Linked DNA regions of Kutzneria chonburiensis. The protein of the gene in region 1 interacts with the protein of each later gene in a pairwise test. Links are inferred from orthologs where the notes say so. Each region holds a gene or a part of one and is shown in the gene's direction. Other genes may lie near its edges.

Evidence for each region.
Region 2: the proteins of dnaE (region 1) and M3Q35_RS35130 interact in binary tests that used the Escherichia coli proteins (3 or more experiments, as listed by UniProt). The link is inferred for Kutzneria chonburiensis from one-to-one orthologs.
Region 3: the proteins of dnaE (region 1) and M3Q35_RS31785 interact in binary tests that used the Escherichia coli proteins (3 or more experiments, as listed by UniProt). The link is inferred for Kutzneria chonburiensis from one-to-one orthologs.

What each region holds. Positions count from the first base shown.
Region 1 is NZ_CP097263.1:5,569,138-5,573,335, reverse strand. Bases 61-4,110 are described here. They hold dnaE (DNA polymerase III subunit alpha), read left to right. Parts: upstream 61-373; coding sequence 374-3,910; downstream 3,911-4,110. Other genes in these bases: M3Q35_RS25135 (cytochrome P450 family protein), read left to right, coding at 4,041-4,110; M3Q35_RS25145 (DUF397 domain-containing protein), read left to right, coding at 61-215. In the rest of the region: more of M3Q35_RS25145, read left to right, coding at 45-60; more of M3Q35_RS25135, read left to right, coding at 4,111-4,198. UniProt on the Escherichia coli protein: DNA polymerase III is a complex, multichain enzyme responsible for most of the replicative synthesis in bacteria. This DNA polymerase also exhibits 3' to 5' exonuclease activity. The alpha chain is the DNA polymerase catalytic subunit.
Region 2 is NZ_CP097263.1:7,614,009-7,617,083, forward strand. Bases 83-3,009 are described here. They hold M3Q35_RS35130 (DNA polymerase III subunit gamma and tau), read left to right. Parts: upstream 83-485; coding sequence 486-2,534; downstream 2,535-3,009. Other genes in these bases: M3Q35_RS35120 (hypothetical protein), read right to left, coding at 83-261; M3Q35_RS35135 (alpha/beta fold hydrolase), read right to left, coding at 2,515-3,009. In the rest of the region: more of M3Q35_RS35120, read right to left, coding at 1-82; more of M3Q35_RS35135, read right to left, coding at 3,010-3,075. UniProt on the Escherichia coli protein: Part of the beta sliding clamp loading complex, which hydrolyzes ATP to load the beta clamp onto primed DNA to form the DNA replication pre-initiation complex.
Region 3 is NZ_CP097263.1:6,926,278-6,929,312, reverse strand. What follows is about bases 110-2,996. They hold M3Q35_RS31785 (pyridoxal phosphate-dependent aminotransferase), read left to right. Parts: upstream 110-914; coding sequence 915-2,078; downstream 2,079-2,996. Other genes in these bases: M3Q35_RS31780 (RNA polymerase sigma factor), read right to left, coding at 2,302-2,874; M3Q35_RS31790 (DUF445 domain-containing protein), read right to left, coding at 110-819. Outside these bases: more of M3Q35_RS31790, read right to left, coding at 1-109. UniProt on the Escherichia coli protein: Shows aminotransferase activity with methionine and histidine as substrates, and to a lesser extent also with phenylalanine.

The sequences.
Region 1 (4,198 bases):
TGAAGCGATTCGACCGCAGGCCCGTTGTCGTCGAGGTGGATTCCATGGGCCGGATATGGCGAAAAAGCAGGGCCAGCGCGAATAACGGGTCTGGCTGTGTCGAATGGGCGGTGGATACGGTCGGGGTGCTCGTGCGTGATTCGAAGCACCGGGCCGGCCCCCGGCTGAGCTTTCCGCGGACCGCGTGGGCCGCGTTCCTGGCCCGCCTGGACTGACCGGCGGCCGCACCGGCGTCGGCCTCGTCGGTGTGGCCGAACATGCCGGCCCCAGCAGGGTTTTCCCGACACGGGCGCGGCGGTTTCCGATCGCCGGTGGCGGAGGGGCAAGATAGGGGGCGATCGTCGCTTGTCAGCCCCAGGGGAGGCCGTCACCTATGTCCGACTCGTTCGTGCATCTCCACGTGCACACCGAGTACTCGATGCTCGACGGCGCCGCCAAGCTCAAGGACATGTTCACCGAGTGCGATCGGCTGGGCATGCCGGCGGCGGCGATCACCGATCACGGGAACATGTACGGGGCGTACGACTTCTACCGGCAGGCCACCGCCGCCGGGGTGAAGCCGATCATCGGCATCGAGGCGTACATGGCGCCGGGCTCCCGGCACGACAAGCGACGGATCACCTGGGGCGAGCCGCACCAGAAGAACGACGACGTGTCGGCCAGCGGCGCCTACACGCACCAGACGATCTGGGCGGCGAGCAACGAAGGCCTGCACAACCTGATGCGCGCCTCGAGCTACGCCAGCCTGGAGGGCCAGCTGGGCAAGTGGCCGCGCATGGACCGGGAGCTGTTGGCGGCCAACAGCAAGGGCCTGATGGCGACGACGGGCTGCCCCTCGGGCGAGGTGCAGACGAGGCTGCGGCTGGGGCAGGACAAGGAAGCCCTGCAGGCGGCGTCGGACTGGAAGGACATCTACGGCGAAGGGAACTTCTTCGTCGAGCTGATGGACCACGGCATCGAGATCGAGAGCCGGGTCCGCGACGGCCTGGTCAACGTGGCCAAGCAGCTGAACCTGCCGTTCGTGGTGACGAACGACTCGCACTACACCTTCGACACCGACCGCGACGCCCACGGCGTGCTGCTGTGCGTGCAGACCGGCAAGACCCTGCAGGACCCGACGCGGTTCAAGTTCGACGGCACGGGCTACTACCTGAAGTCGCCGGACGAGATGCGGGCGATCGACTCCTCCGACGCCTGGCAGGAGGGCTGCCGCAACACGCTGCTGGTGGCCGAGAAGGTCGACACGACCGACATGTTCAAGTTCCACAACCTGATGCCGCGGTTCCCGATCCCCGAGGGCATGACCGAGGACGAGTACTTCAAGCAGCAGGTGTGGGCCGGCATGGAGCGCCGGTTCCCGAACGGCATCGACGAAGAGCACCGCAAGCAGTGCGAGTTCGAGATCGGCGTCATCCTCCAGATGGGCTTCCCGGCCTACTTCCTGGTGGTCGCCGACTTCATCATGTGGGCCAAGAACAACGGCATCCGGGTCGGACCGGGCCGTGGCTCCGCGGCAGGCGCGCTGATCGCCTACGCGATGGGCATCACCGACCTCGACCCGCTGGCCCACGGGCTGATCTTCGAGCGCTTCCTCAACCCGGACCGCGTCTCCCCGCCCGATATCGACATCGACTTCGACGAGCGCCGCCGCGGCGACGTCATCCGGTACGTGACCGAGAAGTGGGGCGAGGACAAGGTCGCCCAGGTGATCACCTTCGGCACCATCAAGGCCAAGGCGGCGATCAAGGACTCGGCCCGCGTGCTCTACGGCCAGCCCGGCTACGCGGTGGCCGACCGCATCTCCAAGGCCTACCCGCCGGCCGTGATGGCCAAGGACATCCCGCTCAACGGCCTGTTCGACCCGCAGCACAAGCGCTACGGCGAGGCCACCGAGATCCGCGCCCTGTACGAGCAGGACCCGCAGGTCAAGGAGATCATCGACACCGGCCGCGGCCTCGAGGGCCTGATCCGCAACGCCGGTGTGCACGCCTGCGCGGTGATCATGTCCGCGGAGACGCTGACCGACCACATCCCGGTGTGGAAGCGGCCGCAGGACGGCTCGATCATCACGCAGTTCGACTATCCGACCTGCGAGACGCTCGGCCTGCTGAAGATGGACTTCCTCGGCCTGCGCAACCTCACGGTCATCGACGACACGATGAAGAACATCAAGCTCAACGGCAAGACCCCGCCCGACCTCGACCAGCTGGCCCTCGACGACAAGAAGACGTACGAGCTGCTGGGCCGGGGCGACACGCTGGGCGTGTTCCAGCTCGACGGTGGGCCCATGCGCGACCTGCTGCGCCTGATGCGCCCGGACAACTTCGAGGACATCTCCGCCGTCGGCGCGCTCTACCGGCCGGGCCCGATGGGCGCCAAGTCGCACACGAACTACGCGCTGCGCAAGAACAAGCAGCAGGAGATCACGCCGATCCACCCGGCGCTGGCCGAGGCGCTGGAGGACATCCTCGGCGGCACCTACGGCCTGATCGTGTACCAGGAGCAGGTCATGGCCATCGCGCAGAAGCTGGCCGGCTACACGCTCGGACAGGCCGACCTGCTGCGCCGCGCGATGGGCAAGAAGAAGAAGGAGATCCTGGACAAGGAGTACGCCGGCTTCGAGAAGGGCATGCTGGACAACGGCTACCCGCAGGACGCCGTCAAGACCCTCTGGGAGATCCTGGTCCCGTTCGCCGACTACGCCTTCAACAAGGCGCACTCGGCCGCGTACGGCCTCGTCTCGTACTGGACGGCCTACCTCAAGGCCAACTTCCCGGCCGAGTACATGGCCGGCCTGCTCACCTCGGTCGGTGACGACAAGGACAAGGCCGCCATCTACCTGGCCGAGTGCCGCAAGATGGGCATCACCGTGCTGCCGCCGGACGTCAACGACTCGATGCGCGAGTTCGCGCCGGTCGGTGAGAACATCCGCTTCGGCCTCGGCGCCATCCGCAACGTCGGCGCGAACGTGGTCGAGTCGATCGTGGCCGCCCGTACGGGCAAGGGCGCGTTCACCGACTTCTCCGACTACCTGCGCAAGGTGGATGCCGCGGCCTGCAACAAGAAGGTCATCGAATCCCTGATCAAGGCCGGCGCTTTCGACTCGCTCGGCCACCCGCGCAAGGGCCTGCACATGGTGCACATCGAGGCCGTCGACGCGATCATGGACACCAAGAAGGCCGAGGCGGTCGGGCAGTTCGACCTGTTCGGCGGCGGGGACGACGGCGAGGACAACGCCGGCGGCGTGTTCGACGTGAAGGTCCCGGACGAGCACTGGGAGTCCAAGCACCAGCTGACGCTGGAGCGGGAGATGCTCGGCCTGTACGTGTCGGGCCACCCGCTCAACGGCGTGGAGCGGGTGCTGGAGGTCCAGTCCGACACCGCGATCGCCACCATCCTGGAAGGCAACCTGCCCGACGGCGCGCAGGTCACCGTCGGCGGCATCCTGGCCTCGGTGACCCGGCGCATCAACAAGTCGGGCGAGTCGTGGGCGTCGGCGCAGCTGGAGGACCTGGCCGGCGGCATCGAGGTGCTGTTCTTCCCGAAGACCTACTCGGTGGTCGGCATGAGCGTGGCCGAGGACGCGATCGTGCTGGTCAAGGCCCGTATCGCCCGGCGAGACGACCGGACCTCGCTGATCGCCAACGACCTGGCCCTGCCGGATCTGGAGATGGCGGCCAGCGGCATGCCGGTGAAGCTGACCATGCACGCGGCCAAGTGCACCCGGCCGCTGGTGGCCCAGCTCAAGGACGTGCTCAAGTCGCATCCCGGCTCGACCGAGGTGCACCTGAACCTGATGAACGGCCGCCGCGGCACCATGCTGCGGCTGGACGACGGGCTGCGGGTGGACCCGTCACCGTCACTGATGGGCGACCTCAAGGCCCTGTTGGGACCGGGTTGCCTGGGCTGAGAGGCCTGTGAGCCCGGGCACATTCGTCGATAATGGATGCGGCCCGGGGAGCACGTGGGCAGACTGGTGTGAACGGGGTTAACCTATAGTTGGGGAACACCAATCAGTTTGCATGGTTAGGGGAAGACCCATGACAGGCACCGAGACGGCGCCCGCGAACTTCTTCACGCCGGAGTTCTTCCAGGATCCGCAGCGCTACCAGGCCGAGCTGCGCGCGGACGCCCCGGCCCGGCTGGTCGTCACGCCCAACGGCTTCAAGGTGTGGGTGGTCAGCCGCTTCGAGGAGGC
Region 2 (3,075 bases), 2.0 Mb from region 1 along the record:
TCAGCTACGGGCGCGGGTGCCGGCGTAGACGTACTTCCAGCGGCCGTTGCTCGGCTCGGCCGGCCGCTCGTAGACGATCACCGGTGACGCGGCCAGCGCGGCCTTCAGCTTCTCCCGGTTGCGCTCCTTGGGCAGCTGCGGGAACTCCCAGCGCGGCAGCGTCGGGACCCCGTCCCGCTGCGCCGGGACCTTGATCGTCCGGCCGTCCTCGGGACCGCCGAACAGCTCGATGTCGATCTCAAGCCGTGTGTCCTCAGCCATGGCCCGGCATCCTGCTCCCGATCCGCCGGGACCGCCCCTCGGAGCACCGGATCGGGGGACCCGCTACACTGTCGTTGGACCTCGTGCGGTGTCCATCCTGTGAACCTCCCCAGGGCCGGAAGGCAGCAAGGATAAGCGGGCTCTGACAGGTGCGCGGGGTCCCCTTTTTTGCCCGGACCAGGTCCGGCACCGAACTGTCGGACCACCGCAGTAGGGTCTTCCCCGTGGCGCTCGCCCTCTACCGCAAGTACCGGCCCGCGACCTTTGCCGAGGTCGTCGGCCAGGATCACGTCACCGAGCCGCTGCGGGCCGCGCTGGCCGCGGGGCGGGTGAATCACGCCTACCTGTTCTCCGGGCCGCGGGGCTGCGGCAAGACGTCCAGCGCCCGCATCCTGGCCCGGTCGCTGAACTGCGTGCAGGGCCCGACGCCGAACCCGTGCGGGGTGTGCAACTCCTGCATCGGACTGGCCCCGGGCGGCTCGGGCACGGTGGACGTGGTCGAGCTGGACGCGGCCAGCCACGGTGGCGTCGACGACGCCCGGGAACTGCGTGACCGAGCCTTCTACGCGCCCGCGGAGGCCCGCTACCGGGTCTTCATCATCGACGAGGCGCACATGGTCACCACGCAGGGCTTCAACGCCCTGCTGAAGATCGTGGAGGAGCCGCCGGAGCACCTGATCTTCGTCTTCGCCACCACGGAGCCGGAGAAGGTGCTGCCGACCATCCGGTCCCGCACCCACCACTACCCCTTCCGGCTGATCCCGCCGGGCACGCTGCGCGGCCTGCTGGAGAGCATCTGCGGCGACGAGGGCGTGAAGGTGGAGCCGGCGGTCTACCCGCTGGTGCTGCGCGCGGGCGGTGGCTCGGCCCGCGACACGCTGTCGGTGATGGACCAGCTGCTGGCCGGCGCGGGCGACGAGGGCGTCACGTACGAGCGGGCGATCTCGCTGCTCGGCGTGACCGACGTGGCCCTGATCGACGAGATGGTCCGCGGCCTGACTGCCAATGACGGCTCGGCCGTGTACGGCACACTGGACCGGGTCGTCGAGGCCGGCCACGACCCGCGCCGCTTCGCGGCTGACCTGTTGGAACGGCTGCGTGACCTGGTGCTGCTGTCCGCGGTGCCGGACGCCGGCCAGCGTGGGCTGATCAACGCGCCCGAGGACGAGCTGGCGCAGATGCAGGAGCAGGTCTCCGGCCTCGGCCCGGCCACGCTCACTCGCTACGCCGAGATCGTGCACGCCGGCCTGATCGAGATGCGCGGCGCGACCGCGCCGCGGCTGGTGCTGGAACTGCTGTGCTCCCGCATGATGCTGCCGGCCGCCAGCGCCACGGATGCCGCGCTGCTGCAACGGATCGAGCAGCTGGAGCACCGCCCAGTCGCCGCCGGCGGCGCGGTGGCGGCGGAGGCCCCGGTCGCGAGCAAGTTCCAGCGGCCGTCGCAGCGAACCGCCGAGCCCGAGCCGGCTGCCGCGCCCCAACCGACACCGGCCCAACCCACCCCGGTACAGCCGGTTCAAGCACCGCCGGTCGAGCCCGAGCCAGTGCCGCAGCCTGCGCAACCGGTCGTCCAGGCCCCTGCGCCGAGGCAGCCGGAACCCCAGGTCCAGCAGCCGGAGCCCGAGCCGGAACCGGTGGCTGCCCCGGCGAGCAGCGGAGCCACGGACGTGGCAGCGCTGCGCCGACTGTGGTCGCAGCTCCTGGCCGCGATCCCCAGCAAGTCCACGCAGGCCATGCTGATGAACGCCGCCGTGCAGTCGGTGGACGGCAACACCGTCACCATCGCGCACACCTCGGCCCCGCTTGCCCGCCGGCTGGCCGCTGCCCAGAACCAGGACGCCATCGCGGCGGCCGTGAGCAAGGTCGTCGGCGGCGACTGGCAGGTCAAGGTCGTGCACGGCGAAGCAGGCGGCGGGCCGGGCGCGATGGCCGCCCCGGTCGCGGCCCCGCCCCGCCAGCGTCCGGCCCCGACCCGGCCCAGCCAGGCCGCCCGCCCGCAGCCCGAGCCGACCCCGGCGCCCGCGCCGGTGGCCCGGCCGGCCGCGGGCCCGGCCGACGACATCCCGCTGCCGCCGGAGCCGGACGAGCCGTCCGAACCCGAGCCGGAACCGGAGCCGGAGACCGAGGAGCAGATGCTGGCCGAGGCGGCCCGCAAGCCGGAGCCCGGCGAGCTGGTCGACCGCCGCGACCCGCACGACGTGCTGCTGGCGATGCTCAACGAGGAGCTCGGCGCGGTGCCGATCGAGAAGAAGGCTAAGCCAGCAGGCGGCTGACGAACTCGATCGCCTTCGGATAGGTGGCCAGCTTGTTGTCCAGGTTGGCCATCTGGTGTCCCTCGTCGGCGTGCACCACCAGTTCGCACTCCACACCGTTGGCCCGCACGGCCGAGGCCAGCTGCTCGGCCTCGCTCAGCGGCACCCGCGGGTCGTTGGCCCCGTGCACCACGAACAGCGGCGCCCGGATCTGGTCGACCTTGTTCATCGGCGAGGCCTCCTCGAGGAAGTCCCGGTCGGTGTCCAGCCAGCCGTACTCCCGCTCCCGGACCCGCCGCCGGTAGGGCGAGGTGTTCTCCAGGAACGTCACGAGCGAGGAGATGCCGACGATGTCCACGCCGGCGGCCCACCGCTCCGGCAGGAAGGCCAGCCCGGCCAGCACCAGGTAGCCGCCGTAGGACCGGCCCCACAGCGCCACCTTGTCGGGGTCGACACCGATCGACGGCAGCCAGTCGTGCAGCACCGCGAGGTCCTGGACCGAGTCCAGCCGCTTGCGCCGGTCGTCGGCCGCGTAGTACGTCTTGCCGTAGCCGACGGATCC
Region 3 (3,035 bases), 1.4 Mb from region 1 along the record:
CTGCAGATCCCCGGCGAAGTCGATGAGAAAACGATCGACAGCGGCCCGCATGGGGTGGTTGAGGTCGGTCTTCATGGCCCACGCGAAGCCGAGGATCTCGTTGTAGACCCGCTCGCCCAGGATGGAGTCGACGAACTTGGGCGACCACGACGGCGAACGGTCGGACACGACGCGTTTGACGGCCTCGTGATTGTCGCGAACCCACTCGTAGGCCCGATCGGCCATGAGGTCGACGAGCTTGTGGTGGGAACCGTCCTCAAGGACCTGGCCGAGCAGCTTGCCCAAGGGAGGCCCCCAAGGGATGGCCATGAGCCGCTGCACGACGGCGTGCTCGACGACGGCCTGGACGTCCTCGTCGCGGAGCACGGTGACCAGACCACGGGCGACGTTGGCGAACTCGGAGGTGATGCGCCGGGCGTTCTCCCGGTCGGACAGCCACACGCCGACCCGCTTGCTGATCTCGGCCCGGTGCAACCGGTCCCGCACGACCTGCTCGGACATGAAGTTGCTGCCGACGAAGTCGCCGAGGCTGGCCCCGAGCAGGTTCTTGCGGGTGGGAATGAGCGCGGTGTGCGGGATGGGCAGCCCGAGCGGCCGCCGGAACAGCGCGGTGACGGCGAACCAGTCGGCCAGCGCGCCGACCATGCTGGCCTCGGCGGCCGCATGGACGTAGCCCAACCACACCGGACCGGCGAAGACGCCGGACAGCACGTAGACGATGGCGGCCAGCACGAGCAGCCCGGCGGCGACGGCCTTCATCCGGCGCAGCGCGCGCCGCTTGCCGGTCTCGGCCGCGGTTAGTCGCTCCACACCGGCCATTCTCCCCGCGCGGGCGGCGATCCGCCGTGACCAGTGACGCAGACCAGGGTTGCACCGGGTGACATTTCAGGGACGGATCAGCGAGGATCCTCCAGGTGCGCACACCTGCTCTCGTCCAGCGGCTGCGGCCGTTCACCTCGACGATCTTCGCGGAGATGACCGCGCTGGCCACCCGGACCGGCGCGGTCAACCTAGGCCAGGGCTTCCCGGACACCGACGGGCCGGCCGAGATGCTCGCGACGGCCCAACGGGCCATCGCCGAGGGCGTCAACCAGTACCCGCCGGGCCCGGGTCGGCCGGAGCTGCGGCAGGCGATCGCCGAGCACCGGACGCGCTACGGCACGGAGTACGACCCGGACACCCAGGTCCTGGTCACGGTCGGCGCGACCGAGGCGATCGCGGCGACGCTGATGGCGCTGGTCGAACCGGGTGACGAGGTGCTGCTGATCGAGCCGTACTACGACTCGTACGCGGCCTCGGTGGCGATGGCCGGTGCCACCCGCAAGGTGGTGTCGCTGGTCGAGGACGGTGATCGCTTCGCGCTGGACGTGGACGCGCTCCGGGCGGCGGTGACGCCGCGGACGAAGGCGCTGCTGCTGAACTCGCCGCACAACCCGACGGGCACGGTCTACACCCGCCAGGAGCTCGAAGAGGTCGCGAAGCTGTGCCAGGAGCACGACCTGATCGCGATCACCGACGAGGTGTACGAGCACCTGATCTACGACGGCCGCGAGCACGTGACGCTGTCGGCGCTGCCCGGCATGTACGAGCGCACGGTGGTCATCTCCAGCTCGGGCAAGACGTTCAACGCCACCGGCTGGAAGATCGGCTGGGTGTGCGGGTCGGCCGAGCTGGTCGCGGCGGTGCGGGCGGCCAAGCAGTTCATCACGTTCGTCGGCGGCGCCCCGTTCCAGCCGGCGGTGGCCTACGCCCTGCGCAACGAGCTGGCCTGGGTGGACCAGCTGCGCGACGGTCTCCAGCGCAAGCGCGACCGGCTGTCCGCGGGCCTGGCCGACGCCGGCTTCGCCGTGCGTCAGGCCGCCGGCACGTACTTCGTGTGCGCGGACGTGCGGCCGCTGGGCTTCGCCGACGGCGCGGAGCTGTGCCGACAGCTGCCGGAGCGGATCGGCGTGGCCGGCGTGCCGGTGCAGGTGTTCACCGACCACCCCGAGCAGTGGCAGCACCTGGTGCGTTTTGCCTTCTGCAAGCGGGACGAGGTAATCGACGAGGCGATCGCGCGACTGCGCAAGCTCGGCTGACCGGGTGACAATGGGGTCTCGATTTCGAGACCCCATTGTCGGCGTTAGCCGATCAACCCCGCGTTCGTCATTACCCTCCGGTGCGGTGCAATACGCTGACCGAGTGAAGCGGCGGCCATCAGGACCGCGGGTGGCACGGGGTCGATTCCCCACAGCAGCACCCTGAGTTGGTTGAGAAGAGCGCGATCGGCGCGGTCGAGCCCGGCCAAGACCGACGCATGCGTCATCGCGCATCCTCTCGGAACAGGCCCGACAACGATGCCTTTCTCCGGAGTTGGGCCAGGCATCTTCCCCTTGTCGGACCAATGGCGCCGATCGGGATGCCGAGTGCCGCGGCGACCTGCCGGTAGGACAGTTCCGGCGCGTGCACGAGTACTCGCAACACCCGCTGGCACTGTTCGGACAACTGGGTGAACGCCCGCCACAGCGCCGCGTTCGGCGCCGACCGCAGGACGACGGCATCGGCCGCCTCGGTCGGCGTGACGTCCAATCGTGCCTCGTCAACCGGGCTCTCCCGGCGACGGGCCGCGATCAGACGCAGCGCATGCCGCCGCGTGGTGACGGCCAGCCAGGCGGCCAGCCTGGTCGGATCATGAATTCGATTCATATTTTCTAGCAATGACAGCCAGGTGCTCTGCACGACATCGGCGGCATCGTGGCGATCCAGCCGATGGGATCGGGCAACAGCCCAGACGGTTGGCGTGTGCCGCACCACGAGTTCGCGCCAGGCCGCCCGATCGCCGAGTTCCGCGGCCCTGAGCAGTTCGGCCGCGCCCGGTCTTGTCTCGACTTCCACTCGTTCCTCCCCGCAGGCGAGTTGATGTCCGGTTAGAAGGCCCGCCGGCCGAGTCGGATCCGCGGCCGAGCGGAAAACCCTCTAACGAGTGGCGGCCCGCGGATCGCCACGCACAGTTGCCACCTTGTGCGAGACTGATCTCGAACGTGCCGCTATCCGGG